3 regions of the Bacillus sp. OTU2372 genome follow, and region 3 is predicted to be linked to each of the others. Evidence: predicted binding sites of a transcription regulator. Region 3 holds the regulator's gene; each other region holds the start of a gene.
What was found. Region 3 encodes LexA, which represses DNA repair genes until DNA is damaged. Its sites were predicted from a motif close to CGAACATATGTTCG; they were not measured.
Positions count from the first base shown of each region.

Region 1: a site for LexA is predicted at 1,486-1,499, ahead of AAHB15_RS21545 (YolD-like family protein). Genes of this name have one in related genera too.
Region 2: a site for LexA is predicted at 8,984-8,997, ahead of AAHB15_RS19475 (Y-family DNA polymerase). Genes of this name have one in related genera too.

Region 1 is NZ_JASATK010000017.1:47,900-58,771, forward strand. Features, by position in the region: gene AAHB15_RS21540 (hypothetical protein) at 586-915, opposite strand; gene AAHB15_RS21545 (YolD-like family protein) at 1,121-1,459, opposite strand; gene AAHB15_RS21550 (MFS transporter) at 1,840-3,030, opposite strand; gene AAHB15_RS21555 (alkene reductase) at 3,137-4,237, opposite strand; gene AAHB15_RS21560 (ArsR/SmtB family transcription factor) at 4,319-4,522, opposite strand; gene AAHB15_RS21565 (NAD(P)H-dependent oxidoreductase) at 4,696-5,364, opposite strand; partial or broken gene istA (IS21 family transposase) at 5,793-7,257, shown strand; partial or broken gene AAHB15_RS21575 (ATP-binding protein) at 7,254-7,829, shown strand; gene AAHB15_RS21580 (ROK family protein) at 8,305-9,222, opposite strand; gene uidA (beta-glucuronidase) at 9,249-10,872, opposite strand, start outside.
Region 2 is NZ_JASATK010000014.1:1,195-12,066, reverse strand. Features, by position in the region: gene zwf (glucose-6-phosphate dehydrogenase) at 1-943, opposite strand, end outside; gene rnz (ribonuclease Z) at 1,180-2,103, shown strand; gene proC (pyrroline-5-carboxylate reductase) at 2,160-3,002, opposite strand; gene AAHB15_RS19495 (MBL fold metallo-hydrolase) at 3,214-4,176, shown strand; gene AAHB15_RS19490 (SDR family NAD(P)-dependent oxidoreductase) at 4,211-5,008, shown strand; gene AAHB15_RS19485 (DEAD/DEAH box helicase) at 5,499-8,681, shown strand; gene AAHB15_RS19480 (YqzH family protein) at 8,724-8,915, opposite strand; gene AAHB15_RS19475 (Y-family DNA polymerase) at 9,058-10,317, shown strand; gene AAHB15_RS19470 (YolD-like family protein) at 10,336-10,671, shown strand; gene AAHB15_RS19465 (CDGSH iron-sulfur domain-containing protein) at 10,713-10,872, opposite strand, start outside.
Region 3 is NZ_JASATK010000001.1:723,624-734,495, reverse strand. Features, by position in the region: gene AAHB15_RS03545 (ABC transporter transmembrane domain-containing protein) at 1-637, opposite strand, end outside; gene AAHB15_RS03540 (cold-shock protein) at 1,127-1,327, opposite strand; gene AAHB15_RS03535 (YneF family protein) at 1,753-1,965, opposite strand; gene sirA (sporulation inhibitor of replication protein SirA) at 2,039-2,479, opposite strand; gene tkt (transketolase) at 2,876-4,882, opposite strand; gene AAHB15_RS03520 (DUF896 domain-containing protein) at 5,102-5,332, opposite strand; gene AAHB15_RS03515 (YneB family resolvase-like protein) at 5,407-6,054, opposite strand; gene yneA (cell division suppressor protein YneA) at 6,067-6,387, opposite strand; gene lexA (transcriptional repressor LexA) at 6,549-7,172, shown strand; gene glnA (type I glutamate--ammonia ligase) at 7,464-8,798, opposite strand; gene AAHB15_RS03495 (MerR family transcriptional regulator) at 8,834-9,241, opposite strand; gene AAHB15_RS03490 (methionine gamma-lyase family protein) at 9,386-10,654, opposite strand; gene hflX (GTPase HflX) at 10,669-10,872, opposite strand, start outside.

The DNA of each region.
Region 1 (10,872 bases), on a different contig from region 3:
TTAGTAATATTTGTTATTTATTAAATTAATAATATATCAATCTATCCCAAATGGTCAATTGCGATTTCGGGATATCCCAAAAATGTTTTTATAACCTTTTAGGACTACAAGAACGTTGATTTTATAGGGGGTATGTAACTATCCCGAAAGGTGTACCTTTTGGAACATACGAAAGTTATCCATCTAAATACGTAAAACAAGGAAAAGTACAATTGTTTATAGTGACATACCTTTTTAAACACATCAATTAACAAATAACCTTAAAGGCTATTTGGGCATGCTTGAGCCCGCATGTTGCTTAATCAAAAAAGTGTTCCGTACCCCTAAAAGGTTTCTTTTTTAATTAAAGTCGTTATATAAGTAAATTAGAACAATTTCATTAATCAGGATTCTAAGCGTGTTAAACACAAAAAAAAGACCTCTTCCTTTCGAAAGAGATCTCCGTTCCCATTAACCATTAATAACTTCAGTACATGACCTTTTTTATACATAAGAAACCCAGCTAAATTTGCCGAACGTGTAAAGGGCAGCTCACCAGCAAGATGAACGAAAAAACCACGATTTTCCCCTGGATTTTTTACTTTGTTATCTTACTTTTTTGAATTTATTTTCATCCAGTAGTTCGATATTTAAAATTTTTAGTGAGAGTAATTCTATTCTGAATGCTCCTATATGCTCGTACATGTAGTCTATAACTCTTTTTAATTCATCTGGATCTAAACCTAATTTATTAAGGGGTGAACCTAAACATTTATTATGGACCATTTTTATTAGATCCTCAATTTTACCTTCTTCATCATACTTGTACTGTTTCTGTAAGGATTCGAAAAGCTTTTGATTTACGAGTTCATAATACTTTTCATTCCCACCTGTAACTGTCGAAATACCTTTTTGTAATATCGTTTTTTTTGTCATAAGTTTATCCCCTAATCAGTCGTTATCCTTTGCTAAACCATCTGAAAATGACTTTTTTCCAAAGTAATTATTAATAATAAATGGGGTTTTTTTCAATCGTACTAAAGATGCATTCCTAATTTTTGTGAGTAATATATCAAGCCATAAGTAAACGCCCCGGCAACCAACTAAACTCCCTCTTCAGCTAAACCCCAGTTTGCCAAATTTAGTCCATGACTGATACTTCTATAACATCCTCGAAATCAATCTGCCGAAATTCACCTTCCAGCAGTTCAATTCTTAGTTGATGCGATATGGGATCTACGTAATGAATGCGACCGGTTAGTTCGGATGTAAAGCCGTTAGACCATATCATTATCTTTACCGACAGGTTAAACTCCATTCCATAACAAATACGTAGGTCGAACTCCTCCTTCTCGTATTCATCAATGATTGGCTTTATAATTCGGTTCTGGTCGATCCAAAGATCCCTGTGTGCCTTAATTATCTCCGGCATCCCAAACGCAAACTGCCATTTCTTTTTACCTCGATCTCGTATTGCCATAAAGCTCACCTCGTTATCATTATAAACGAACAAATGTTTCGTTTGGAAGTAAAAATAAAAAGGACCTTTAGGTCCTAAGTTAATTATTCAAGTAATGCACCCGTTGGTTGAACAAGAGTTCTTTAAATTAAATAAGGAATACTATCCTATAATAAAACACTTAAATTCATGGGGTATTTTAGGATTAGAAACAAATAATTTTTTTCTAAAATAATCAAAGTCATTATAGTATATTTCGTATCTATTAATATAAAATGGACCGCTTATTTTTTTATAACTTGTCTAAAAGACTATTAACCCTATATAAAAAGGCTAAACGATTGACTAGCAAAATTGTGTAAACAAAATGCAAAGATAACGATTTAAGACTCCCAATTTAATCAAGCTCGCTCTTGTGCCGTAAAATCTTGATTGACTACCTTTTTATTATTTAAGAAACGTGAAAATCCAAATGTTGTAATACTTGCAAACACAACACTTAACGCACTGAACCATGTAATTGAAGATAATGATATTTGCCCCACAATTACTCCACCTAAACCTGCACCAAAAGCAAAACCTAATTGCATCATGGATTGGTTTAGACCTAGCAACACATCTGAGGATTCAGGTGATATCGTTGCTAAATTATATTGCTGAGTTGCACCTGATGACCAGGCTGCAAATGACCAGACTGTCAATATAATAAATACTGCAATATTTGAATGTGATATGAATGAAAGCACGACTAAAGATGTTACGTTTACAAGCAACCCTCTTTTTAATGTGAAAATTACGCCTTTTTTATCTGCACTTAAGCCACCTAGTTTAGAACCAAATAAGCTTGCAACTCCAAGAACAAGAAAAGTAATGCTTAAAAGATGATCACTCATACCTACAGTATTTACAAGGAATGGAGATAAATAAGTAAAAATAATCGCGTACCCTGTCATTAAAAAGAAGGTGATTGATAATGCTAAAGCAATTTTTGGTTTTTTGAACATAGCAATTTGTCTCGTTAAAGGGATTGAAGCATCACCATTCATTTTTGGTATTGTATTTATAACAATAAAAATGACAAATAAAACTAATAATGCGATACCGATAAATACAAATTTCCAGCCATACGTAGATGTAATAAAACGTCCAATAGGAACGCCAATGATTAATGATGCGGTAAATCCCATGACAACTGTTGCAATTGAACTTGCCTTTTTATTAGCAGGGGCAATCTTTGCTGCGATACTTAAAACTGTAACGACTGCTACACCTGTACTTAAAGCCATAATAATGCGAGCAATCATAAATAATCCATACCCTGGTACAATCACTGAAAGTAAATTTCCTACAATAAAAACAAATAACGTATAGATCAGTAATTTACGTCTTTCCATTTTAGACGTTAATACCATTAATATAGGTGTACCGATTGCATAGGCTAATGAAAAGACTGTAATTAATTGACCAGCCGCTCCAATTGACACTCCTAGAGCATCTGCCATTTTATCCAAAATACCTGAGATGATGTATTGTGAAGTACCAACTAAAAAACTTATCAATGCTAAAATATAAATCTTTGCTGTATTTGACATGTGAAATTTTCTCCTCAATATCACTATTAATTTCTATATTTCTATAAAAACTGAAATAATATACAAAATGAAAGAATCTATATAAGCTTCATTCTATTCTAGTGCTTTAAATTAATGTACTAAGATGCTTCTTACTATCGTATTCTTCCAATTCTTTACCATTTTTTAAACGATGAATAAAATCAGGATTAGAAATTAATGGACGTCCGAAAGCAGCGACATCAATTATTCCTTCTTCAATCGCCTGATTCGCCATTTCTGGATTTAATGTACCTACCCCAATAATGACACCGTCCCAGTATTTTCGGACTAATTGATGCATCGTTTTTCCATTTGCAAGCACTCGATCAAATTGCATAATAGATGGGTGAACCATTGTTGCACCCGCTTCCTTAAATGCCTCAACAAATGTACGAATAGCCATTTCTGGATCTTCCCACATGTAATTTGGTATATCTGTTTTATGAGCAGAGAATCGGATCATTGTTCGTTCTGTACCGATTGCGTCGATAACTGCTTTAATTACTTCCTTCATGAACGTTAATCTTTGAGCAAGGTCACCACCATATTCGTCTGTACGATGATTTGTTATATCTGAATTAAATTGGTCAATTAAGTATCCGTGGGCACCGTTAATTTCCACACCGTCAAAACCTGCTGCTATTGCATTTTTCGCAGCTTGCGCAAATTGATTGATTACTTCATTAATATCTTCAATTGTCATTTCTTCAGGAACATCATATGGCTTACGGAAACGAGAGACAAGGCCTTCAGCGGGAATAGCTGATGGTGCTTGAGGAGGCAGATTTCCAGCAAGATCGTTATGAGATAAACGACCAACATGCCATATTTGAGCGATTATTGTTCCTCCCTCTTTATGCACAGCATCAGTAACTTTTTTCCATCCCTTTATTTGTTCATCTGAATAAATGCCTGGAATTCCAGGATAGCCTTTTCCACGAGGACTAATGATCGTTCCTTCTGAAATGATTAAACCAACTCCATCGGCAGCACGTTTTCGGTAATATTCAACAATATCCTCTCCTACTACCCCCGTTTGATCGTCTGCAAAGGTTCTTGTTAATGGTGCCATTGCGATACGAGAGCGTAAATTCCAAGCTCCGATTTTTATCGGTTCAAACAATTTACTTTCTAAACCATTTTTTAAATTTCCCCAAGAATTTGTTTCTTTGCTAATTTTACCCATACATTTTTCCTCCGTTCATTTCTTTTATTCGTTATTTCTATAAATACTGAAATTTAAATTAAAATTATTCCGCTTTGAAATTTAAAACAAAGCCGGAGCGTATTGTGCAAGGACTTCTCGTTGTAAACTGTAATATCTGAAGGTTCCCTCTCTACGAACTGCTAATAATCCGCATTCGAGTAATGGTTTTAAATGATGCGTCAATGTTGAATTGGCTGGGACTTTTAATTGATTTGCCATTTCCAGGCAAGCTAACTCTGATTGTTGAGCAAGTAATTTTACGATTTGTAAACGAGTCGATTCACCTAGTGCCTTATAGCTTTTACTGCAATATCATCATTCACCGCTAAAATCCTCCTTTCAGCAATTCTTATTTTAGTATTTATAGAAATATTGTAATTAATCAGAGATGCTCTGTCATAGGATGGTTAGTCAACCATCCTATTTACCTTACCTATTTACCTTACCCATTGAACCACTTGGTCGAGGCTTCTTCTTGTTTTTTCACGTTTTGGCTCATGAATTCTATAGCCGAATGCCACCATAACGGAGACATCAAACTTGCCATCTTCAAGCAATCCTTCATTTTTCAAAATGTCATGCACCTGATTGTAGTTGAAACCTTCAATTGGGCAGGAATCAATTCCGATTTGAGCTGCAGCTGTCATCATATTACCGAGGGGGATATACGTTTGTTTACTTGCCCAGTCAAATAAGTAACGCTCGTTTTCCAATAGATGGAAATCCTCTTGGAACGTTTTCAGTCCATGAATCATTTGTTCTAAAACGTCTTCCGGCATTTGTTGGACATTTTTATAAATGTCTAAAATATAGTCAGAGTCGTAGCGCACATCTGTACGAGCAAGAAGGATGACGAAATGGCTTGCTGATGGCAGCTGTCTTTGTGCACCCCAAGAAACGGCTTTTAATTTTTGTTTCAATTCCTCATTTTCGACCACTAAAAATTTCCACGGCTCAGACCCGATTGAACTTGGAGATAAGCGGCCAGTTTCTAAAATGAATTCAAAATCTTCATCGGAAATCCGTTTTGTCGGATCGAATTCTTTTGTAGCATAACGAAATTGATATGCCTTTAGAATTTCTTGTTTTTTATCTATGTTGTTCATCTATATACACACCTTTCGAAAAATGAATTGCATCATAATAGTAGCTTTACTTTTATTGCTCTAGAATTATTTTATACACTTAGAGTGCAACAATTTTATACTATTCCATTCCCCCTCAATAAACTCTTTAGGTAATTTAAGAATGATCATTCTTATTTGGATAAGGAACTGTTAGCTCTAACTTGTACTGAGTATATCAATTTAAGAACGTTCAGTAAAGAATTTTTAACCGAAAGTTAAAACCATTATTTTCCTAACCACTCAGAACTCTTTAGTATATTGTTTATGGCATCATAAAAATGTAGGTTATGGCATTTAATTTGTACAGTGCCGTAGGCACTGCACAAATTAAAAAAACCACTTGTCAACATTCCAAAATACACATACACTTCCTGTTGGGACAAAGCAGTGCAGGAGGTATTAAGGAGATGTTGGCAGTGGCCGAGATTAATTATATCAGACATGAAGCAAACAGCAAAGGTGATAGTTATTCAGAGATCGGAAAAAGATTAAATAGAGATTATAGAACAGTTAAAAAGTATGCCGAACAGGAAGATTTTAGTCCAGAAGGTAAACCAAAACAATATAGACCATCTCCAGTAATGGATTCAGTAAAACACATTGTGGATGAATGGTTAATGGAGGATTTTAAACAGAAAAAGAAGTTTCGTAGAACAGCAAAAAGAATATGGGAACAATTAAAGGAAGAGTTCAGTTTTAAAGGTTCTGATCGGACGGTACGAAACTATGTAACACAACGTAAAAAAGAATTGTTAAATGAATCGGATAAAGCAGCTTTACCATTAGAAAACAAACCAGGCTCAGCACAAGTAGATTTTGGAGAAGCGCCATTTAAATATCAAGGGGAACAAATTACTTTACCTTATTTAGTTATGTCTTACCCTAATAGCAATGCCTTTTATTTTCAGGTATTCCCTTCTCAAAACAAAGAGTGCTTTCTAGAAGGTATGAAGCGTATTTTTCATCACGGCTGCCGTAAGGAAAGTATTGCCAAATGGGGAACGGCAGTTAACGGAGGAGTTCCAGAACTTCGTTCTTCATTACGGATTTGAGTGTGAATTCTGTAATCCAAATAGCGGTAATGAGAAGGGCCACGTAGAAGCGATGGTGAAATAAGTCAGAAATAACTACTTGCTTCCAGGTCTACACGTCTTGGATTTAGATGAACTAAATCAGACTTTATGGGAGAAAGCTGAGAAAGATCGTGAACGAAAACACTATGAAAAGGAAGAATTAATCTCAGACTTATTTAAAGAGGATCTGAATACATTTTTGGTATTACCAAGTAAGGAATACCAATGTGTAAGATACGAGACGGTGAAGGCAGATAAGTATGGATACATAAAGGTGGAGAAGAACTTTTACTCTACTTCACCAAGGTATGCATTAAATAAGGTCTTAATAAGAATCTCATTCAATACCATAGAAATCTTAACGGAGGAACACGAATTAGTAGTAAGCCATCCAAGATTATATGGACAATATAGGAAGTCAATAAAATGGCAGCCATACTTAAATTTGATGGCCAAACGCCCTATGGCACTTAAATATACGAGTTTTTATGAACAGCCCCCAGATGAATGGCAGTATTATTTGAATGCATGTACGGCTTCTGAGAAGTCAGAGGCTTTGAGATTCCTAGCAAAGGTATTGAAAGACCATGATTTTAGTAGAATCACAGAAGCTTTAACCATCGCCTCAGAGCATGGTCATCCTTCAGTCGAATCAATTAATCAGGTATTTTACCATCTTATTAACGGCCGAGGGATACGTTCTGACATAAGCCCTAAACAATCATTGCCGAGAATGCCGGAAGCAGCAAGAGGTTTAGAACAATATGACCAGCTTCTGAAAGGAGCTGAGTTAAATTGAATACGCAAATCCAAGAGTATGCCAAACGCTTGAAGTTAAGCTGGGTAAGAGAACATTATGATGAGATAAAAGCAGAATCACATGAGGAATATCTACTTCAGCTTTTCGAAAGGGAAATCCAGCAACGTGAAGAAAGAAAGATAAATTCAATGCTTACTCAAGCTTGTTTACCTAAAGTCAGTGAAAACCCTTTTGATTGGAAAGATTTCGTTCTCACTAAAGGATTGAATAAAGAATACTTACTGAACGCCACCCTTATGGAACAGCAAGAGAATCTGATTTTTTATGGTGGAGTTGGTACCGGAAAGACATTTTTAGCAACGCTCATTGGGCTAAATGCCATACATAAGTATGGCAAGCCTATTAAATTTTATACCGTGGCATCATTAGTCAATCAATTATTAGAAGCCAATGAAAAAGGCAATCTGAATAAGCTATTTAAAAAGATTGAAAAGCTTGACCTTCTAATTCTGGACGAATTAGGCTATATTCCTTTGCATAAACAAGGGGCAGAATTACTTTTTCAAGTTATTTCAATGTGTTATGAAAAGAAAAGCATCACATGCATGACATAGATTACCAATACTAATTTGAATCCCCTCCCATTTATCCCATCCTTTTTTGCGTAATAGAAAAAGCCCATCCATGGTAGGAATGAGCCTCAATGTAATTGAAAACCATGGGAATAATTTGATCATTTTAGATGCCAGGCACCTTGCTGTTTCTGAAGGGTTACTGGCATCTTTTTTCCTATGATTAGTCAACCACAAGACCTAGTTACAAATTAGATAAAATCAGAGATTAATATTCAGCCGTCATAAAATATACAATGATTTTTTTTATAAATGGGAAATTATGAATTCCGCATTACCCTATAGCTTAATTCCCAAAATTCAAAGGAAGAAGGAAGTAATACGGTCCCCTATTTTAATAGGATAAAAGGTTTTATTCTTTTCAAGTAATCCTTCCCCTACTCTGACTATAGCAAAAGATGCTTCACAGTCTGTCTATTAGGTAGTCTATACAGACTATTTCTTTCTTGTATATTTAATTCAAACTGCATAAAGAAAATGAGTATTCTTTACTGACAAAGAAATGATAGAGTGCCCCATAAAGGTTGGCATCATTATGAAACTTACAAGCAACAACAATAGGATTTGCAGTATGCATCGGGTTGGCCTTTTTGATTTCATCTATAGTCCATTGAATTCTTTCAATTAAAATGGGCTGAACACTAATTCCTCCACCAATTGCAAAAATTTCCGGATCTAAAATGTAGCTAAGGTTTAATATTTGCGCTGCTAAGTAAAGGCAATATTTATTAAAGATGGCGTTCGCTTCGTCATCGTTGTCCACTATATATTTAAATACCTGTTTTCCATCTGTTGTATCTTCAAGTTTCTTTATCTCTGCAATCTTTCGTACCATTTCAACAGCAGAACAAACCAAACCAAAATATTCGACTTCTTTTGTTTGTGGATTAATTAAATTATTGATATAACTTACCTCTCCAGCAGAAAGATGGACTCCTCGATGAAGTTTTCCATCAATTATGATTCCTCCTCCTACTCCACTTCCAAGTACGAGCACCACCGAATTCTTAGCATCCTTTACACTTCCAAGCCACAATTCCGCTAAAGCCGCACACTTTGCATCATTTTCTATAAACACATCGATATCGTATTTCTTTTCAATTTTATTTTTTAGATTGACTTCATGTAAAAATGGGAATGAACCGCCATTATAAATCATCCCTGTATCTACATCAATGGTACCTGGACAACTGATCGCAATCCCCTTTATATCATTTAATAAATGCTCATCAATAATCGAAAAAATCACACTTTCAAAATCAGTTAAATTTGTTCTTGGAATTGGCTGCTTACCTTTGCTTACAATATTCGCAGCTGCATCCATTAGGGCATACTTAACAAAAGTGCCCCCTATATCAATGACTAAATACATAATAATCACCTTTCTACCAAAATCTTTTAGAATGATCCCTTATAGTTGAAATCTGGAATCGCTGTCCAGCGTTTGCGGAGTTCATGGGCGACATACTTTGGTTTACGTTCACGGGTAAAGATCCCTTTTTTATTTCCCTGAACACGGATAATCCCTTGACTGGTCGCAAAATCTGCGAAGTTCCACACTTGCTCGCCAACAAATTGGTTATATTCATCAAACACTTCATGATTGGCCCGATAGAACTCTACTTGATATTCTTCCGTAAACATAACTGGCTCTACATCGTGCAATCCTGCAACCGTATCGGCACCGTATTCAGTCATCATAAACGGTTTGTTCGGGCATCGTTTAAGCCAGCCATTAAATTCTGCACGAAGTTTTTCTTTTGCTGAAGCGAAATTACCGCCATCAACATACCAGCCGTAATATCGATTAAAGGTAAGGATATCAAGAAGTTCCGCAACTTGGTCTTTTTCTGGTGAAGATTCAATTTGAGTGACAAGAGTAACAGGTCGTTTATGCGGGTCAAGTTCTTTTGCCAGTTCTACTAGCGGCTTAAAGTATTCATATGCTCCCTCTTCCTCTGAAGCAGGTTCATTTGCTATATTCCACATAACGACTGACGGATGGTTTTTATCACGTTCAATTAATTCCTTAATAACCTGTTGATGATGCTCGAATGTTTTGAGCTCCTTCCAAGTATTTCGAAGATTCCCTCCGTTATACATGACCATCATATTCAAGTGCAAACCGACGGCTGGTACTTCATCAATGACGACAAATCCTTCACGGTCAGCAAGACGCATGATTTCTTCGGAATACGGGTAATGGGCCGTACGGAACGAGTTAGCCCCGATCCATTTCATTAGGTTGAAGTCCAGTAGATTTGCGGCTTCATCAAAACCTCTTCCATGGATGGGTGTATCTTCATGTTTACCAAAGCCTTTAAAATAAAATGGTTTATTATTAATCAGGAACTTCCCTTCTTTTATCTCTACCGTTCTGACACCAAATGGGTGTTCATACACATCAACGGTTTTCCTACCCATTTCCAACTCTACACGGAGAGTGTACAAGTAGGCATTTAATGGCTCCCACAGCCTAACATTGGGAATGCTGATTTCCCCTTTAGCTCCTTTTGCCTCACCCACGACATCACCAGATTCATTTATCACCTTCACTTTTACTTGTGTGGAACCAGTCATATCAACACAATAATGAACCAGTCCATCTATTTCCGTTACAATGGTTACATCCTTTACATAAGTTGTTGGTGTGGTATAAATTTTAACGGGCCGGTGTAAACCAGCATAGTTAAAAAAGTCAAAGTTTGGCTGGTTGCGGATTACTTTGCCCATGCCGGGAATCTCCTTTTCCATTACAAAGCCAACCGGCAAGGTAGTCTCATCAACAATATTATTGACAGCAACCGTTAATCGATTTTTCCCTTTTTGTAAAAAATGATTGATTTCCGCCTCAAAAGGTAAGAAACCACCTTTATGCTCGACTACAAGTTCCCCATTAACATATACTTTTGCAAAATGAGTGGCAGAACCAAATCGCAAAACCACCCGTTCAGCGGTAAGTATATTCGGAATGGTCATTTCTCGCTCATACCAAACCCAGCCAACATGGTCACGTATATTT
Region 2 (10,872 bases), on a different contig from region 3:
TCATAATCTTTCCAGCTACAAAGGTTTCGGTATTGGATTCTTTATCAACCATTGTTTCATCACGGTATTTAGGAACTTTAACATCATCAATGGTTCCTTCACCATACTGGCCGCGGACAAAATATTGCTTTACTTCTTCACCCTCGACGGTTCTTAGGGATCTAAACACTCTAACCTTTTCAGACCTTACTTCGTCGGTGGTAAGACTGATTGGCGGTTCCATTGCAAGCAATGCCACCATTTGCATCATATGATTTTGCAGCATATCCCGAAGAGCACCACTTGTTTCATAATAACGTCCGCGCTCTTCGACCCCAAGTGTCTCACTTGACGTAATTTGAATATTCGAAATATATCGGTTATTCCAAAGCGGTTCGAAAATAGCGTTGGCAAAACGAATTACCTCTATGTTCCGTACCATTTCTTTTCCTAAATAATGGTCAATTCGGTAGACCTCTTTTTCGGAAAAGGCGCTTCTGATTTGTTTATTTAACGTTTTGGCTGATTCTAAGTCATGCCCAAATGGTTTTTCGATCACAAGGCGCTTATAACCTTTTACATCTGTCAGCCCATCTGATTTTAAATGCAAGGCAATTGGACCAAAGAATTCCGGAGCCATCGCCAAGTAAAAGATTCGATTCCCCTCAAGGTCATAAGTCTCATCAATTTGATCTGCAAACTTTTTTAATGATACGTATGAATTTGAGTCTGCAACATCATGTGATTGGTAGTAAAAATGGGAAGCAAACTCATCCAAGTTCTCTTTGTTCCCTAATGCCGAAATCACCGATTCCCTAACGGATTGCTGAAATTCGTCATTGGACAGTGATCTTCTAGCAACACCAATCACGGCAAATTTGTCTAGCTTATTCCGTGAAAACAATCGGTAAAGTGAAGGGAATAATTTTCGTTTGGCCAAATCTCCAGTTGCTCCAAATATCATTATTAATGATGTCATGTTTTGTTCCACGTTTTGTAACCTCTTTTCTCATAGCCTAGTTATGTATTTTTTTGCTTTTATATAATTTATCTGTTTTTTTTAGGTTTCGCAAATATATTGAATTGCATGTAACAAAATATTTTGTTTCGGATAATGAAGTTAGTCCTAAGTAAGCATAAAAAAAGAGTTTGTGATATAGTTATTCATAACGAAAAATGGAGAAGAGAGGAGCTTTTTATTTGGATTTATTTTTCTTAGGAACAGGCGCTGGGATGCCGGCAAAACTACGAAATGTTACGTCCATAGCCCTCAAATTACTTGAAGAGCGGGGGGCGGTCTGGCTATTTGATGTTGGCGAAGCAACACAGCACCAAATATTACATACCTCCATTAAACCACGGCGGATTGAAAAAATATTTATTACCCACCTTCACGGCGATCATATCTATGGGCTTCCGGGGTTATTATCTAGCCGCTCATTCCAAGGTGGAGAAACGGAAGTTACCGTTTATGGACCAAAAGGCATTAAAGAATATATTCAGATTAGTCTTTCTTTAAGTCAAACGTATTTGAAATACCCATTATCTGTAATTGAAATTTCCGAAGGTATTATTTTCGAGGATGAGCAATTCACAGTGGAAGCACGGCGGTTAGACCACGGAATTCCTTCCTACGGCTATCGGATTGTTGAGAGGGACAGACCTGGTACACTGCTTGCAGACAAATTGAAGGAAGCGGGGGTACAGCCAGGACCTATATTTAGAAAAATAAAAAATGGTGAAACGGTCACACTCGAAGACGGCAGGGTCATTGAACCGGACAAGTTTCTTGGACCTTCCCAAAAGGGGCGTATCGTCACCATCCTTGGTGACACCCGTTATTGTGAAAATTCGCGGTGGCTGGCTCAGGATGCTGATTTCTTAGTACACGAAGCTACCTTTGCAAAAGGGGAGGAGCAGCTTGCATTTGACTATTTTCATTCGACAACAAGACAGGCAGCAGAGATTGCTATTCAAGCTGACTGCAAACGATTGTGTCTCACCCATATAAGCTCCAGGTATGACCGGCAGGCATGGCTCGAACTTGTTGGCGAAGCACGAGAGGTTTTTCCGGAGACCGACATTGCCGAGGATTTTAAAGAATTTAATATCCCGTCTAAGTAATAAAAAGCACTACCGAAAATTCGGTTAGTGCTTTTCATATTAAAAAAATCCCCTTTCTATAGGGATTTTCCTACATTTAGTTCCGAGCTTAATGCTTTTCCCATTTTTTTTGATTGCTCTGTAGCAGCCTTTATACAAGAAATAAATGCTTGCTGTACCCCGTATTCCTCTAGAACATGGATGCCCGCTTCAGTTGTTCCGCCAGGGCTTGTCACTTCGCGCCTCAGCTGTTCAGGTGATTTAGAGGAATTCTTCACCATTTCAGCAGCACCGATAAGAGTTTGAACGATTAGTTCTTGGGCTATTTGCTTATCGAGGCCAATCTCATCTGCGCTATTTTCCATTGCTTCGATAAGATAATAAATATAGGCCGGACCACTTCCAGACAATCCTGTCACAGCATCGAGCTGCTCTTCCTCAACCAATTTTGCTAAACCAACCGTTTCAAAAAGACTCTTAATGGTTTCTAACTGCTCATTCGTTACCCGTTCATTTACGGCAATAGCAGTAGCTGATTTTCCAACTGCTGCCGATGTGTTAGGCATCGACCGGGCTATTGAAAGTGGTTTTCTTGCTAGTGTTTCAATTGTACTCATTGATACACCTGCTAAAACCGAAACAATAAGCATGTCCTCTGTTAAATATTCGCGAATCTTGTCAACCGCGCTATCAGCATCCTTTGGCTTCATCGCAAGCATAACGATATCTGCGCCTTCAAAAAGAGTGTTCAACTCATACGTACTAGAGATGCCATATCGTTCCTCAAGGAGCTGCAATCTATTTTTATTGCCATGATTTGTCACCCAAATGTGTTTCTTATCAATTAGTTCATTCTCAATGATGCCTGAGATGAGGGCTTCCGCCATGGATCCAGCACCTATAATCGCAATCTTTTTCATTGTTACTCCTCCTATTGAAATGAAGTGATTATGCTTGAAGACAGCCTGTTTGTCAAGGTTAATTATAAGAATTTTTCATTTTTTCCAATAAAGGTTCTTTAAAAGTGACATTAAGTAAAAAAATGGCTAAAATTTAATTAATAAACTAAATGACACATAATGTTCATTATTTTAAAATATATTTTTTAACCAAAATAAGGAGTTTATTTATATGACAGAATGGAAAGATGGAATTGCGAAGATCACATTGCCAACGCCGTTTCCAGTGGGAGATGTTAATGTCTATTTGATAAAGGGTGAGCGCTTAACACTTGTGGATGCCGGAGTAAAAACAGATGAGTGCTGGAATTCCTTTAAAGAGCAGCTTGCTGAATTAGATTTAAGCCCCAGGGATATTGAGCAAGTTGTTCTTACCCATCATCATCCTGATCATGTTGGGATGCTTGAATTTTTTTCTGATTCATTGGAGGTATTCGGACACCCCCTAAATGAACGATGGATCCATCCAACCGAAGATTTTTTTCAATTACAAGAAGAATTTTTTAAAGCAACATACAGAGAGTTTGGTTTACCTGATGAATTTTTGCCTTTTCTATCTAAGCTGCGTAATACTTTTAAATATTCGTGTAACCGCTCGTTGACAGGCCATTTAGTCGAGGGAATGAATCCTATCGGACTTAGTGAATGGCGGATTTTAGAAACACCAGGCCATGCCCAAAGTCAAATTGCGCTCTTTCGAGAAAAGGATGGAATCCTGATTGCTGGTGATTTGATTTTAGCTCATATTTCACCTAATCCCTTACTAGAGCCCCCTCTGCCTGGTGAAACAGAAAGGCCGAAACCGCAGCTCCAGCATAATGATTCTATGAAAAAACTGTTATCCTACCCAATTCAATGTGTTTATACAGGTCATGGGGAGGAGGTCACTCAATTAGCCGAGCTAATTGACAAGAGACTCACCCGGCAGCATGAACGTGCAATGACAGTGTATAGCTGGCTAAAGGAAGAACCGCTCACAGTCTTTGAAATCTGTAAACGTCTTTTTCCAACGGTCTATCAGCGTGAATTGATGTTAACGATATCGGAAAGTGTGGCCCAGCTTGACTATTTATCATCTATCGAGGAAATTATTAGTAGTACTAGTAAGCCTGTTTTCTATCAAGCAAGGGTATAGGTAGTTAGGGCTGTAACTCTGATGAGGTGTTAAAATGGTGAGGGAACAATTGAAAGGTAAAAATATTGTCATTACAGGTGCTTCCGGCGGAATTGGCGCAGAAATTGCCAAGCTTTGTGCTGAGAGTGGCGCTAATCTTGTTCTGTTGGCACGGAGTGTGGATAAACTCGAGCAGCTTCAAGTAAACTTAGAGGAACACCATCACATACGAGTGGATGTGTTCAAGCTTGATGTATCAGATACAGATCAAATTAAAGAGGTCTTTGAACAAATCTTTGAACAAATAGGTAACATTGATATTCTCGTTAATAATGCGGGATTTGGGGTGTTTCGTGAAGCCCATGAAGCCACGATGGACGAAATGAAAGGGATGTTTAATGTTAATGTCATTGGCTTAATGGCATGTACCAGCATGGTCTTGCCGAAGATGAGGGAACGCCGCTTTGGCCATATTATTAATATTGCCTCTCAGGCAGGAAAGCTGGCGACGCCAAAGTCGAGTGTTTATTCGGCTACAAAGCATGCTGTTCTCGGCTATACAAATGCCCTAAGAATGGAGCTTGATGATTATAATGTTCATGTGACATCGGTAAATCCGGGACCGATAGCGACTAACTTTTTTAATATTGCTGATAAACAAGGCACTTACGTGAAAAATGTACAGAAGTTCATGCTGGAGCCTGGCTATGTGGCTCAAAAAGTAGTTGATAGCATGCTGACTAAAACAAGGGAAATCAATCTACCGCGTTGGATGAACATGGGAAGCGTTGTTTATGTTCTATTCCCACGGCTGTTTGAGCGAATTGGAAAACGAGTGCTTAATTCTAAATAGAGAGTTGTATTAAGCTGCTTTTTGAAAAAGAAGGCAGCTTTTTCATGATATAAGAAAGTATAAAAGTTTTGACTTTGAGAATTGTCTAGCTCCAGCGCCTAGCCCCTCGAGGTCATAAGCATATCCAGTTGCGGCTCCTTGGGACGCAAGTCTAAGCCATCCCCTAAAGAAGGCAAAAAGAGCCTTCTTACAGGGGCCGTCTTAGCCTAGAGTCCCAGGGCAGTCGCCTCCACATTTAGGTCAATCCGTCCAAAAGGTTAAAAAGCAACCTTTTGGCCGGCTCGTCTTATGCTTGGCTACAGAAAGCTATCGCTTTCTGTACGCATTAAGGGCGACTAGTCTTTGACCTGCTTTCGCCGGCCAGTCGACAAGTCGCCCTATATCGGGGCTGACCAAGGCGCTTGCGCTTTTCTTATTTCTCTTTTTTAGAAATGGTATAATGAATTAATTCTTAGATAGATTGAACTGTCTTCGGGAAGGAGTCAGGGATTTGAGTATTAAAATAAATCAAAAAATGATTAAAGAATTGTGCGGGGCTGTCTCCTTTAAAAGAGGGGAGGCATTTTTTCGCTCTAATAAAGTATTGTTTGAACAATATGGACCTGAGCGGTATAAAGCAACCGTCTCCGGAACAGAGAATTTTTACGTGGTGATTGAAAAGGAAAACGATGAGCATTTTCTTTCTAGATGCAGTTGCCCTAAGCTCGCATCTTTTCAAAAGGATTGTCAGCATATTGCCGCCGTTTTGTTAGCCATTCATGATTTTCAAATAAAAGGAACCAGCCCGGTTAGATCTGCTGAGGTGAACCAAGGGGAATTGGCTGAAGGTATGCTGAATATTTTTCAAAGCAAACAAAGACGACCGAGCGGTCATCAGCTTCATTTTGAAAATAGAGCAGTTCTTGATTTGGAGTTTATTATTAAACCTATCATCGATAATATGGGATATCCTTCACTTGGAGTTGAGCTGTTTATTGAACGGACTAAAGTACAGCATATCAGGAGTTTCCTTGAAGGAGTCCAATCAGGTCAGTCATGCAAGCTTTCTAGCGTGTTTTTGTATGATCCGAGCCTGCATTGTTTTCAATCAGAGGCAGATTCGGTTATTCAGCATCTCATTCAGCTAATCCATGATGGGGCAGATTCTTCCGTTTTTAACAACGCAGAACTGCTGCCGATTCCACCGTCTTCTTGGAAGCAGCTGCAAAATTTGTTAACGAGGGCGCCCCTCGTAAAGTTAGAACATGACGGGTTTACTTTTAATCCTTTACAAATAACAGAAGAATTGCCGCCCTTACAGTTTGAATTTTTGGAGGCTGAAACCACTGGCTATTGGTTAAAGGTAAAAGGGCTATCGCGTATGGTTGTTTTAAATGCCTATGGTTCCGTATTGTCTGCTGGTAAAATAATTAACTTAAATGCTGAGGATTGTCAGCATTTGGAAGAGATTAAAAAGATGCTGGATATCTCAGGAACGAACCAAATTTTTATTCACCAAGAGCAAATAGCGCCCTTTTTCGAAAAGGTTGTTCCAGGTCTGAGAAGATTAGGTCATGTCCAGTTATCAACTGCCCTTGCTAGAAAGTTTATGAAAACGCCGTTGACAGCGAAACTATACTTAGATCGGGTAAAAAATCGTCTGCTGGCCGGGCTGGAGTTTCATTATGAAAATCTCGTGATTAATCCTTTGGAAGATAACACTGTCTTTGCAGGCGTTCGGATTATCAGGGATAAAGAAAAGGAAGAGCAAATTTTAGAAGTAATGGAGGAAAGCTCCTTTGTTAAAACGGACAGCGGTTATTTTTTACACAATGAAGAATTAGAATATGAATTTCTTTACCATGTTGTCCCAAAGCTGCAAAAGCAGGTACAAATTTATGCGACGACTGCAGTAAGAAATCGAATCTTTAGAGGATCCGCCCCCCCAGCTCTCAGGGTAAGCTTGAAAAAAGAACGAACAAATTGGCTGGAATTTAAATTCGAGCTCGATGGCATTTCTCAGCAGCAAATCAAAGAGGTATTAATGGCATTAGAAGAAAAGCGTAAATATTACCGTCTGCCGCGCGGCAGTCTTCTCTCGTTAGAGACAAGAGAGTTTGAAGAAATTCAGCGTTTCTTAAAAGAACTTCCTGTCCAGAGGGATGAGATTGAAAACATCTTTGAGGTTTCCATTATGCAGGGACTCTCGCTGTTTGATTCGGTGGATGACAGTAAGGTGCTAAGGCTGGAGGAATCTTTTCAACAGTTTCTTGAGACATTAAGAAATCCCAACAATCTAAGCTTTGAGGTGCCGGTTAGTTTGGAGTCTATTCTGCGTGACTATCAAAAACACGGTTATCGATGGATGAAGACCCTTGCCCATTATGGTTTTGGCGGAATTCTTGCGGATGATATGGGACTTGGGAAAACACTGCAGAGTATTACGTTTATTTTATCGGAGCTTATCTCTATTCGGAATCGAAAACAGCCGGTTCTAATCGTTTGTCCGTCCTCTTTATCCTATAACTGGTTAAATGAAATAATGAAATTTGCTCCGGAACTGCAAGCCATTGTTGTTGACGGAAATCAGCGGGAAAGGTACAGGATTCAGGGTGAGGCCATGGAAATGGATGTAGTCATCACCTCCTATCCACTGCTGCGGCGGGATATTCAATGGTATGAGAAACAATCCTTTCATACCATCTTTTTTGATGAGGCACAGGCCTTTAAAAACCCGATCACGCAAACGGCAAGGAGTGCAAAAAGACTTAGGTCTGACTATCGCTTCGCTCTCACCGGCACACCGGTTGAGAATGCACCAGAAGAATTGTGGTCTATTTTTCATGTTGTCTTTCCTGAATTATTTAAGGGATTAAGAGAATTTAGCCATCTTTCCAAGAAGAAGATCGCTCGTAGAGTGCGCCCCTTTTTGCTGCGGAGGATGAAAGAGGATGTAGCTTCTGAGCTTCCTGAAAAGCTCGAATCCCTAGAAATGGCAGAGCTTCTTCCAGACCAAAAGAAGCTATATGCAGCTTATTTGGCGAAATTAAGGGAGGATACGTTGAAGCATCTTGATAAGGAGACGATTAGGAAAAATCGGATAAAAATTCTCGCTGGTTTAACCCGTTTGCGGCAGATTTGCTGCCATCCAGGCCTGTTTGTTGACGGTTATAAAGGGAGCTCTGCAAAATTGGATATGCTGCTCAGAATTGTGGAAGAGTCCAGGATGTCCGGGCGCAGGGTCCTGATTTTTTCACAGTTTACTAAAATGCTTGGATTAATCGGACGAAATTTGAGCATGATGGGACTGCCTTTTTTCTATCTGGATGGTCAAACTCCCTCTCAAGATAGAGTAGAAATCTGCCGCCGCTTTAACCAAGGTGAACGGGACTTTTTCTTGATTTCATTGAAAGCCGGCGGGACAGGCCTTAATTTGACAGGAGCTGATACCGTCATCCTGTATGATATTTGGTGGAATCCTGCCGTTGAGGACCAAGCAGCCGACCGGGCCCATCGCATTGGTCAAAAAAATGTTGTCCAAGTGATTAAACTTGTTACTCGTGGGACAATCGAGGAAAAAATCAGTGAACTCCAGGATAAAAAGCGGCACCTGATTGAAGAAATTATTCATTCTTCTGACGAAAAGGACACTTCTCTTTTAACCGAGGAGGATATCCGTGAGATCCTTTCTTAATATACAAATGATTTGAAGCCCCTTTTTTAAAGAGGCTTCATTTTAATTAGTTAAAAATTCATAAACCACATCATTTACAACCTCATATAAATCCGCTTTGGGCTCTCCCTCTTTCAATTGAAGGATCCGTTTTGTTAACAGCTCCATATCCTGTTCGCTAATCGGGCTGGAATCCGTTTCGTAATATTGCTTAAAACAATTTTTTATCATTTTGACGACTAATTTTTTCTCCATCAACGACACCTCACCTCATTATAACGCTTTTCGCTATTGGAAACCGCTCAAAAAATTTCCATTGAATACGAACGCATATTCGCTTAAAATATGAATAGACTAAAGAACAAACGTTCGATATTTAAATTGTGAGGGAAAAGTCATGATTGATTACAGCGCAATGCCGAAAAATAAAATTTTATGTGTGGACATGAAGAGTTTTTATGCAAGCTGTTCCGCTGTTATGGAAGGTCTTGACCCTTTGAATTGTTATTTAGCCGTTGTGGGTGAGAAAAAGCGGCAAGGGAGTATCGTGCTTGCGGCTTCGCCTCGCTTAAAAAAGGAATTTGGCATTAAGACGGGTTCACGTCTGTTTGAAATACCAGATGACCCCAAGATTAAAATTGTCGAGCCAAAAATGGCCACTTATTTACGGATTTCAACTGAAATTACCCGTGTATTTAACCGCTATGTTCCAAAAGAAGCCATCCACGTCTATAGTGTTGATGAAAGCTTTATTAGAGTGGATGGTGCCGCTCATTTGTGGGGCGATGCCTGTACCATTGCCAAAAAAATAAAAAAGGATATTGAGCGGGAATTCCAGCTGCCATCTGCCATTGGAATTGGACCTAATATGTTATTAGCAAAGCTTTGCCTTGACCTTGATGCTAAGAAAAAAGGGGTGGCGGAATGGACATATGAGGATGTTCAGACAAAACTTTGGAACGTGTCACCACTTCGAGAAATGTGGGGAATCGGCAGACGTGTTGAAAAAACTTTAAATAGCATGGGCATTTTCACCGTTGGCCAATTAGCCCGTTATGATTTAAAAAAGCTGGAAAAGAAATTCGGGATTATGGGAAACCAGCTTTATTATCATGCTTGGGGAGTAGACCTATCTGATTTAGGAGCACCCATTATCGAAGGGCAAATCAGCTTTGGAAAGAGTCAAATTTTGTTAAGAGATTATAAACAGGAAGAAGAGATTAAGGCCGTCATGTTAGAAATATGTGAAGAGGTCGCCAGAAGAGCACGTACCCATCGAAAAGCGGGAAGAACGATTAGTCTAGGAGTGGGCTATAGTCAAGATGAATTTGGCGGCGGCTTTCATCGTTCCCGAACGATCGGACAGCCAACAAATGTAACAATGGAGCTTTACCGTGTCTGCCTCGAATTATTTAACGAACATTATAGTGGAAAAACGGTAAGGCAAATTTCAATCGCGATTGGAAATATTGTCGACGACCGGGAACTGCAGCTTGATTTGTTTGACATGGGGGCGTCTAAGCGGCGGGAGCTTGGGTATGTGGTTGATTCAATCCGCAGGCGTTTTGGGTCAGGTTCTTTGCTCCGGGCTGTTTCCTATACGGCTGCCGGAACCGCTAAACATCGAGCGACATTGGTTGGGGGACATAAAATGTAATGAAAGAAGGAAATACCTATGATTCGTGACCGTGGAAAAATCAAATGGACGTCCATGATGCTTCCTGAACACGTCAAATTACTTAGGGATTGGGTAAAAGAAGATCGATACGAGCAGAAAAGGGAAATGGATGAGCAGCAGCTAGAGCTTATGAACGAAACCTTGTCCGAAGCAATTGAGTTTAACCAGTTTGTTACAATTACTCATTATCGGAATCAAAACTATGAAATGGTAATTGGTAAAATTCATTATTGGGATGAATTAACGCAAAAGCTTCATGTGGTAGACCGTTTTGAAGAGGTGCACCAGATACGGATTCCCGATATTGCTGATATTCGGTTAACTGATATGTAACATATAAAAAGAGCGGCTTAGCTGAAAGCCGCCCAAATTATCTATTCTTCCTTATTCACTCTAACTTGTGATTCAAACTTTCCTTTGTGAGAGCCGTCGCAGAATGGTTTATTATTAGACAAACCACAGCGGCAGAGAGAAAAGGATGGCTTAGTAGAATAAACATTGCCTTCGCCATCAAGTAATTCCACATCTCCGGTA
Region 3 (10,872 bases):
ATGTCTTAATGACCTTAATCCCGGAAATACTCTCTTGTGTTTTGTCGTTTAGAGAGGAAAAGGCCTCTTGCGCTTTATGAAAACTTTTATGTAACATCGTTCCAAACCAACTGGTCAACATCGCCATAATCGGCATCGGAATTGAACAAATTAATGTCAGCTTCCAGCTGATCGTAAAGGCCATTGCGATAATGACAAATCCACCTGTAGAAAGTGAGTCTACAAGTGTTAAGACCCCTGCCCCCGCAGTTTGCTGTATTGCAGATAAGTCATTAGTAGCGTGAGCCATTAGATCCCCAATGCGGCTCTTTTGGTAAAAGGACGGTGACATCGTCGTAAAATGGCTGTATAAGCGATCACGAAGGATTCTACTTAGCTTGACAGATGAACCAAAGATCATAATTCGCCAATAATATCGAAGAACATACATCGATAGTCCCACTGCTATTAGCACCACGACCCATTTGATTAGCATGCCTGTTGTAATGGTTCCTTCATGAATGTCATCAGCGATGATTCCAATTACTTTGGGAGGAATTAATTGGAGCAAGGCTACAAATAATAAAATTAAAACCCCGGATATGTACGCTTTTTTCTCTTGTTTAAAAAACCAGCCTAATTCTAAAAATACCTTCAAATAAACACCCCCAAATACAAATCGAGCCCTTTGTTTAATGGTTTATCCTTCGAACACCGAGGTACCTATTTTATCAAATTTTTACAAAATAATAAATACTTTGAAATTAATCATTCGTTAAAAAAAGCACCCACATCATATGAGTGCTTGCCCCTTTTTTTAGCGAGCTGTTTGTTCATTTCTTCCATCATTTGGTTGATCTTTTTTCGAAGGTTTCGTACCCATTTGTAGTTATAAATGGCGATTTATATATACATCGTTAATAGTTAATAAAGAAGAAGTAGATTTTAACAAAAGTTACCAATATCAACGTGAAAATAAATTAGGTTATTCCCAAATTGTATGCTACAATGGTTTTACCATTTGATTTACTTTTTACATGTGCCCTACTCATTCGTGAGTAGGGCTCCTTGCTTTTTTAAAGAAATAAACAAATAAAGAAATAAAAAAAACAGACTCTATAAAGAGTCTGTTTTAGTTTGTTTATTATTAAGCTTTACGAACGTTAGCTGCTTGAGCTCCACGTTGACCTTGTTCAACGTCAAAAGTTACTGCTTGACCTTCGTCTAAAGATTTGAAACCTTCGCCTTGGATAGCTGAGAAATGAACGAATACATCTTCTCCACCGTCACGCTCGATAAATCCGAAACCTTTTTCTGCATTAAACCATTTTACTTTACCGTTTTCCATTTTGTTTCCTCCTGCTGTGTGCTTTGCACACAATGTGTTACTATCCTTGCACTCAGTGATCATCAAGACGAAAAGTTAATCTTATACTATCCTTTACACCGAACAAAAATAATTCTTTTTTATAATAACACGATTTATAAAAATTTGCAAGGGGATTCCAAATTGTGTTTCTAAATCCTTTTTTTTACTCATTAACCTTGGTATAGATTTTTCAATTTTTTCATTTAATTTAAAAAACCACCTTTCCGGTTAAATTTCAGCGGAACAAGTGGTTTTTGCATTTAAATTATGAAGGATTACGTAATTTATTAATGAAGGATGTAAGCCTACTTTTGTTTTTAGTTGGGCTCCCCTTCTTAATAATTACTAACAACCAAGTGATTAACCCTTGTGGGACAAGGTTATCACAAGAATGCTTGTCCGTTTTATTTAGACTGCTGTTTATTCATTGCTGCCATCATTTGGTTGATCTTCTTTTGCGAAGGTTTCATACCCATTTGCATCATCATCATTTTTAACATTTGTTCATTTATTGGCGGATTTTTCTTTAAATAGCTCATCATATATTTACGAGCAATGAAAAATCCTAGTGCTACACCAGCTGCTAATGCTAGTATACCAACTAGTACATATAACATTAAACTTCCTCCTTCATGTTGTCTACCATACAGTGTACTAAATAAAACGAAATAAAACAATATCTCATTTCAATTAGACATATTTTCTTTCTTTAATAGGCTTTAGCCATCCGACCCGTTCGTGTTCAAGATCAATTGCTAAGAAGGAGGATTCGCATTTTCTGAGCACTTCAAAAAAGGCCGTTTCTGCTTCATAGCTGCCTTCTGCTTCCACTGTTATTAACTCTTGAAAAACTTCTAACCTTGCCGTGCTTAGTTTTCCGCTTAAAGTAATCGTATATCCACCATGATCTGCTCTAAATCCCTTCATTTTGCCCAACTGTTTTTGAAGCAGATTATGGATTTTTAAAACCTCTACACGTTTCGTAATATATGAAATTTGTTTTTGTGTTATAAATTTAAGTTCGCCGTCTGCAGTATGATGTTCATGAAAAAGCTGAAAAAATATACGCTCTCTTCCGAAGTAATGGGCGGCAAATTCATCTTCTACTAAATATAGCTGATATTTTCTCACCACTGCTCTCCCCTTCGTTGAAATCCTTTTTTCTATTATAAAAAAGCATAGACAAAACGTTTGTCTTACGGCGGCAAAAACTTTCACTACTTTTGTCGATAATATGTTTACCAACCAATTTCGGTATAATTTATGAACTTTCCTTTTATTAACTTCAATTGTTCAATAAATTGTAACAAAATAGGAGTCCAATCTACTATATGAAGGGGTATTGCCTTATTTTTGTTAGTGTTTGTCTCAATAAAATTAACTTATAGCCCATAATCGTGATGTTTGGCTCATTTTCCACATTTATGGCTCATTATGATAGTCGATTTGCATTTTTTCCAAATTTCCAACAAAAAGCAGCACTAAAAAAAGAGAACGGATAAACCGTTCTCTCTAACTTAATAACAATTATTGTTGTAACAGGGCCTTAACACGAGCCACTACATTATCCACACTAAAGCCGTATTCTTCCATAATTTTTTCACCAGGTGCTGATGCTCCGAATTGGTCAATTGCCAATACATCGCCTTCGTCACCAGTATATTTATGCCAGCCGAATGAAGCTCCCATTTCGATTCCAAGGCGTTTTTTCACGTTTCTCGGTAGAACAGAATCTTTATACTCTTGTGATTGTTGGTCAAAACGATCCCATGAAGGCATGCTGACAACAGAAACTTGAACGCCTTCACCTGCAAGGACTTGTTGTGCTTCCACTGCAAGACTCACTTCTGAACCAGTTGCAAGAATTAAAGCATCTGGAGTTTCTTTTCCAGCCGGAGAAACAACATAAGCACCCTTTGAAACGCCCTCATATGCATTGACATCTGTACCTTTTAAAGTAGGTAAATCTTGACGAGTCAAAATAAGTGCAGTTGGTTTATTGGTTGATTCAACTGCAAGCTTCCAAGCTGCTGCTGTTTCATTACCGTCTGCTGGACGAATAATGGATAGACCTGGCATTGCACGTAATGCTGCAAGCTGTTCGACAGGTTCGTGTGTTGGACCATCTTCCCCAACAGCGATACTGTCATGTGTAAATACATAAGTAACAGGTAATCCCATGATTGCTGCTAAACGGATTGCTGGACGAAGGTAATCAGAGAAAACAAAGAATGTTCCGCCAAATATTTTTACTCCGCCGTGAAGGGCGATACCATTCAGTGCAGCACCCATTGCAAATTCACGAACGCCGAACCAGAAATTGCGGCCTTCATAGGCACCCGGCATATAGTCAGTTGTACCTTTAATCATTGTTTTATTGGAACCTGCAAGGTCTGCTGAACCGCCAATGAAGATCGGTAGGTTTTTAGCGATGCCATTTAGGACTTCACCAGATGAGGCACGACTTGCTAAACTCTTGCCTTCTTGGTAAACAGGGATATCTTTATCCCAGCCTTCAGGAAGTTCATTATTTAATGCTTGTTCAAGCTGAGCAGCTAATTCAGGATACTCATTCTTATACTGTGAGAACATTTCGTTCCATTCTTTTTCCTTTTTCTCACCGTTTTCAACAATGAGTTTTTGGAAGTTGTCATAAACTTCTTGTGGAACGTGGAAATCTTCCTCAAATGTCCATTTATATGCTTCTTTTGTAAGCTTTAACTCGTTTGCACCTAGCGGAGCACCGTGAACACCAGAAGTACCGGCACGGTTTGGTGAACCATATCCAATGATCGTTCTAACTTCAATCATAGTTGGACGGTCTAAGTCATTTCTTGCTTCTTCTAGTGCTTTTGCGATTTCCTCAAGGTTATTGCCATCTTCCACACGAAGGTATTGCCAGCCGTAAGCTTCGAAACGCCCTTTTACACTTTCAGAGAAAGATTTGTCTAAGTCTCCATCAAGAGAAATATCATTGGAATCGTAAAGAACAACTAAACGTCCTAATTTTAAATGTCCTGCAAGCGATGCAGCTTCTGCAGAAACACCTTCCATGAGGTCACCATCACCACAAACACTATATGTAAAATGGTTCACAATCTCGTATTTATCTTTGTTATAAACACTAGCAACATGGCGTTCTGCCATTGCCATACCGACAGCCATTGCAATCCCTTGCCCAAGCGGACCAGTTGTTGCTTCTACACCTTCTGTGTGGCGGTACTCAGGGTGTCCAGGTGTCTTACTACCCCACTGACGGAATTGTTTAATGTCCTCCATGCTTAAATTATAGCCGGATAAGTGGAGCATGCTATATAACAATGCAGAACCATGGCCTGCAGATAAGACGAAACGATCACGGTTGAACCAATGAGGATTCTTAGGGTTTTGGTTCATGAATCTTGTCCATAATGTATATGTCATTGGGGCAGCACCCATTGGCATACCTGGATGCCCAGAATTTGCTTTCTCAATAGCATCAATAGAAAGCGTACGAATCGATGTTACGGATAAATCATCAATAGTATTAAACATGAATTACATCCTTTCTTGATCACGGATAATAAATACATCCTTTATATTATCTTGCATTGTCTATTAATTCAACTTATAAACAAAAATAAGATTGAAAATTTCACTTTATTTTTATTTTGACTTTAACAAGAATAATAATGTATGTAATAGTAAATGAAAATACCCCGCCTTTATTAGGCGAGGTGAGAAAATACCGAAGGTTTTAAACTTAATATATAGTTAATGAAGAGGGCGATTCTTTCTAGCTTTTAATTTTTCAGGTGTGACATCATTACCTTCTGGATCAATAAACTTTGTATTCGTTAATGTATCGAGCATATTTGCTCGGAAAGTAGCCAAGTATTCACTTCTTAATTTGGATTGCTCTTTTGCTTCTAACTCTGTTAATCCTGACGATTTTGCCTTTCTTGCCAGTTCATTAATGCGAGCCATTTTTTCTTTTGAAAGCATACCCACCCATCCTTTCTCATCAAATGAAGACACTTGATTTTACTAAAAAAAAGCCTTCATGACAAGATAAAGAGCTACTGATTCTGTGATTCTATATATTCTTGATATCTTCTATGAACAGTTGCTTTTGAAATGTTATACCCAAAGCCTCTTAGTGTGGCGGCAATTTCAGCAAATGTCAGCTCATTTTCCCGTAATCGGATAATCTGTTCAATTGGTACTTCAATTTTTTCCCTGCCAGAGGATTGTCCAAGGTTCTTTAAGTTTTTTTCTGGTTTATAGCCTTGCTCAACAGCACGCTTCATGCCTCTTTTTATTTTTACATTATGAAGTTTACGCTGATACTCTTCTACCATACTGACTATTTTTAAAACCATGGAATCCGATTCTGAAAGTTGTAATTCACCATTATGTGAAATACTGTAAAGTTGAATCCCTTCTTTTATTATACAATGCAGAAGGGCAATTTTAGCATTACCTCTTCCAAGCCGTGTTTCATCCTGAATTAACAGGGCCTGAACTTGCGGATCTTTTATCCTCTCTAATACCTCTAGTATTCCATCTCTTTCAAAATCATAACCACTAGCTTGTTCTTTTATAATGGAGTCGATTTCAAATCCACACTGGTTCGCAAGTTGGATTAATTCATCTTCCTGGCGTATTAAGGATGTTTCTTGTGTATGTTTGTTGGTACTGACACGGCAGTAGATTATAGCTTTCATTAGTTATCCTTTCTATTCCTTCGGCGCACTCGCAAGTTCTGTTGTATTGGCGGAATTCTTTTTGCTTACAGGAATTACAATTTCTTCACCAGGATAGATTTGATCCTTAATATTTTCATTATGCTTTTTTACCCAGCCTACGAACTCTTTGTTTGATAGCGAATGCTGACCTTCAAATTGATCAGAAATCTTCCAAAGTGTATCTCCTTCAGAAATGGTTACTTTTAAATATTGATCATCAGAGTGATGTTTAAATGATAATACCAAAGCTAAAGTGCAGCTTAAAATAATAAGAGTAATAGCATACGAGTATTGTTTCCATAATTTTTTCATGATTCGCACCTCTTATAAGAATATATGTTCCCTTTTGATTTGTTTTCATTATAATCCGAACATTTGTTTGTTGTCAACCATTTTCTCGAACTTATGTTTGTATAGTATGGTACGACATGCTATAATAAAGACAACATTAACCAGGCGAGGTGCATTTTATCATGGTAAAAATATCAAAGCGGCAGCAGGATATCCTGGAGTTTATAAAGGAAGAAGTTAGAAGTAAGGGATATCCTCCTTCCGTCAGGGAAATTGGCGAAGCGGTTGGACTTGCATCCAGTTCTACTGTTCACGGTCACCTAGCACGCTTAGAGAGTAAAGGTCTAATTAGAAGAGACCCTACCAAACCAAGAGCTATTGAAATACTAGATGCGGATGAAGCCGCACAGATTCCTAGAAATAAAGTTGTCAACGTTCCAGTGGTCGGGAAGGTAACAGCAGGATTGCCAATCACAGCAATTGAGAATGTCGAAGAATATTTCCCACTTCCTGAAAGCTTGGCTCCCTCAGACGAGCAGGTGTTTATGCTAGAAATCATGGGTGAAAGTATGATAGAGGCGGGAATACTTGACGGAGACTACGTGATTGTGAAGCAGCAGCAGACTGCGAACAATGGGGATATTGTTGTTGCAATGACGGAGGATGACGAAGCAACTTGTAAGAGATTCTTTAAGGAAAAAGACTACATCCGCCTGCAGCCGGAAAACTCTGCAATGGATCCTATCATTTTACGAAATGTATCGATTTTAGGGAAAGTTATTGGAGTTTATCGTCATATCCATTAATTTGAGAGAGCTGATCCAGCTCTCTTTTTTTGGGTCAGACTTATCCGGATATTATTCTACACTTTTCCGATGAAGGATATTTTTTCTTATACGACTGCGTTTTGTCCTTCACACACCCGCTGAAGGACACTTTCTTTTTTGCTCAAAAACTCATTGTCGTTCATGCTCCCGATGAAGGACACTTTCCCTCTTGCTCAACCGCATTTTGTCCTTCATACTCCCGGCCACCCTACTCTACCACAATACACCAAAAAGCCTTGACGCATAGAGCGCCAAGGCTTCTTTTATCTCTTAATAAGTGCTCAGGTATTGATCGCGTTCCCATTGGTGAACAACAGTACGGAACATATCCCACTCAATTTCTTTTGCTTCAACGAAGTGTTCGAAGATGTGCTCGCCTAAACCAGCAACAATTACTTCATCTTGGCTTAATTGATCTAATGCTTGTGCAAGAGTTGCCGGAAGATCGATGATACCTTCTTCGATTCTTTCTTCTTTGCTCATAACATAGATGTTACGATCTACTGGAGCTGGAGGAGTTAATTTATTTTTAATACCGTCTAAACCAGCTTTTAATAGAACAGCCATTGCAAGATATGGATTTGCTGCTGGGTCAACACTACGTACTTCTACACGTGTGCTTAAGCCACGAGATGCAGGAATACGAATTAGTGGTGAACGGTTTCTAGCAGACCAAGCTACATAACAAGGTGCTTCATAGCCAGGCACTAAACGCTTATAAGAGTTTACAGTTGGGTTCGTTACCGCTGTAAAGGCAGGAGCATGCTTTAGAATACCAGCAATGAATTGACGAGCTGTATCACTCATTTCTAGGTTACCAGTTGGCTCATAGAATGCATTTTCGCCATTTTTGAATAATGAAAGGTTCATGTGCATACCAGATCCATTTACACCGAATAAAGGTTTTGGCATGAATGTTGCGTGTAATCCGTGTTTACGAGCAATTGTTTTTACAACAAGCTTGAAAGTCTGGATTTGGTCACATGCAGTTAATGCATCCGCATATTTAAAGTCGATTTCGTGTTGTCCTGGTGCTACTTCGTGATGAGAAGCTTCGATTTCAAAGCCCATTTCTTCTAGCTCAAGAACGATATCACGACGGCAGTTTTCACCTAAGTCTGTTGGCGCTAAGTCAAAATAACCGCCTTGGTCGTTAAGTTCTAAAGTTGGTTCACCTTTTTGGTCTAATTTAAATAAGAAGAATTCTGGCTCAGGTCCAAGGTTGAAGTTAGTGAATCCTAGCTCTTCCATTTCCTTTAACACTCTTCTTAAGTTATTACGTGGGTCACCTTCAAAAGGCTTGCCTTCTGGAGTATAGATATCACAGATTAAACGAGCTACTTTTCCTTTTTCAGCAGTCCAAGGGAAAATTACCCATGTGCTAAGGTCTGGATATAGCAACATATCAGATTCCTCGATACGCACAAATCCTTCAATTGAAGAACCGTCAAACATCATTTTGTTATCTAATGCTTTTTCCAACTGGCTAATAGGAATTTCAACATTTTTAATTGTTCCAAGAATGTCGGTGAATTGAAGACGAATAAATTTTACATTCTCCTCTTTCGCCATCCGTTGGATGTCTTCTCTTGAATACTTTGCCATTTTAATTCCCCCTATTATAAAAAGAATGTTTAACTTTAATGGAAAAATCGAGACATATCGCCTTGGCGTAATGTAAATCGATTGTTTCTGCCTGAATGCATTAATTCATTGCGAAGAAGCTTTCTTAGTTGTTCGTCTGTTAGATCCTGTTTTGATTTTTCAGTTTGTTTCTCTATTATATTAGATGATTCCTGTTGCTCCTTGACCATGAACAATTGCTTGATTCCAGCCATGTTCACACCTTGGTCAATTAAGTCTTTGATTTCTAATAGTCTATCAATATCATTTAGGCTGAATAGACGTCTGTTTCCCTCGGTTCTTGCTGGAGAAATCAATTGGTGTTCTTCATAATAGCGGATTTGCCTTGCAGTTAACTCGGTTAACTGCATGACCGTCCCGATAGGAAACAATGGCATGGAACGACGAATTTCTTTTCCACTCACCAAATTTTTCCTCCCTTAATAGTAAATCATATTGCTATTATATTTCGTGTAAGAAAAGATGTCAATGTTGTGTTAGATTTTCTTACACGATTTTTAAAAGAATTTATAAACAATATGTATTTTACTATTATTTACTTTGTCCTACTAAAGGCGAATTAATCCTTTTTCAATTAAATGGTCAATTGCTAAACAAATGGCCATTTTTACGTGAGCATAGGTTAAACCTCCCTGGACATATGCGACATATGGTGGTCGAAGCGGGCCGTCTGCGGTTAATTCGATACTAGCACCTTGAATAAACGTTCCTGCTGCCATTATAACATCATCTTCATATCCAGGCATATAACTTGGATGCGGCGTGACATAGGAATTAATAGGCGATGCAAATTGGATTGCCTGACAGAAAGAAACCATTTTATCTCGATCATCGAATTGTACAGACTGAATGAGGTCCGTCCTTTTGGCGTTCCATTTAGGTGAAGAATTCATGCCCAATTGTTCTAGCATAGCGGCGGTATAGACTGCTCCCTTTAATGCCTGACCGACAACATGTGGAGCGAGAAAGAAACCTTGATACATTTCTTGAAGACTATAGAGGGAAGCACCTGCCTCTGCCCCGATCCCCGGGGAGGTCATTCTGTAAGAGCAAGCCTCGACCCATTGTTTTTTCCCAACGATGTAACCGCCTGTTTTCGCAAGTCCACCGCCAGGATTTTTAATTAAAGAGCCCGCCATCAAATCTGCTCCAACATGGCAAGGTTCTTGTTCTTCCACGAATTCGCCGTAGCAATTATCAACAAATACAACAAGATCAGGCTTTATTTCTTTTACAAAAGAAATCATTTGACCGATTTCCGCTACAGTGAATGATGGTCTAGTTGCATACCCTTTGGAGCGCTGGATCCCAATCATTTTTGTATTTGGTTTTATTTTTTCAGCAACCTCATCCCAATTGATTGCCCCTTCATCTGTTAAGGCAACACTATCGTATGAAATTCGAAATTCCTTAAGCGAACCAACCCCATTGCCGCGAATCCCGACAATTTCCTCTAGCGTATCATAAGGTTTACCCGTTATATAAAGCAGTTCATCCCCTGGTCTGAGTACACCAAATAAGGCAATCGAAATGGCATGTGTACCCGAGATGATCTGTGGACGGACAAGCCCCGCTTCTCCGCCAAAGACATCTGCATACACTAATTCCAATGTATCTCTGCCAATATCATCATAGCCATACCCGGTCGATGGAATAAAGTGTGAATCACTGACACGGTGTTTTTGAAAGCTTTTCAATACGCGAAATTGGTTGTTTTCGATCATTTCGTCAAATTCTTTATGTACCTCAGCAATTTGCTGTTCTACTTTTCGCACCAGCGGATGAAGCTTTTCCCCATTTTGCAGCTGTTGAAACATGTTGTAACTCCTATCTATACTGTGAATTTCTGTAATTGTCCGGTGATTTGATGATCAGCAAGAGAAAAGCCTTTACACCGATATAATTGATCTTCCTCATCAAAAACAAGTTCTCTTAAGATGGTCTCATTTTTCAATTGTGAAAGCAGCTTACCTTCAGTCGAAGGAATTCGGACTTCGTAAGACTCCATCATGTCCATCACGATTTTTTCCATTTT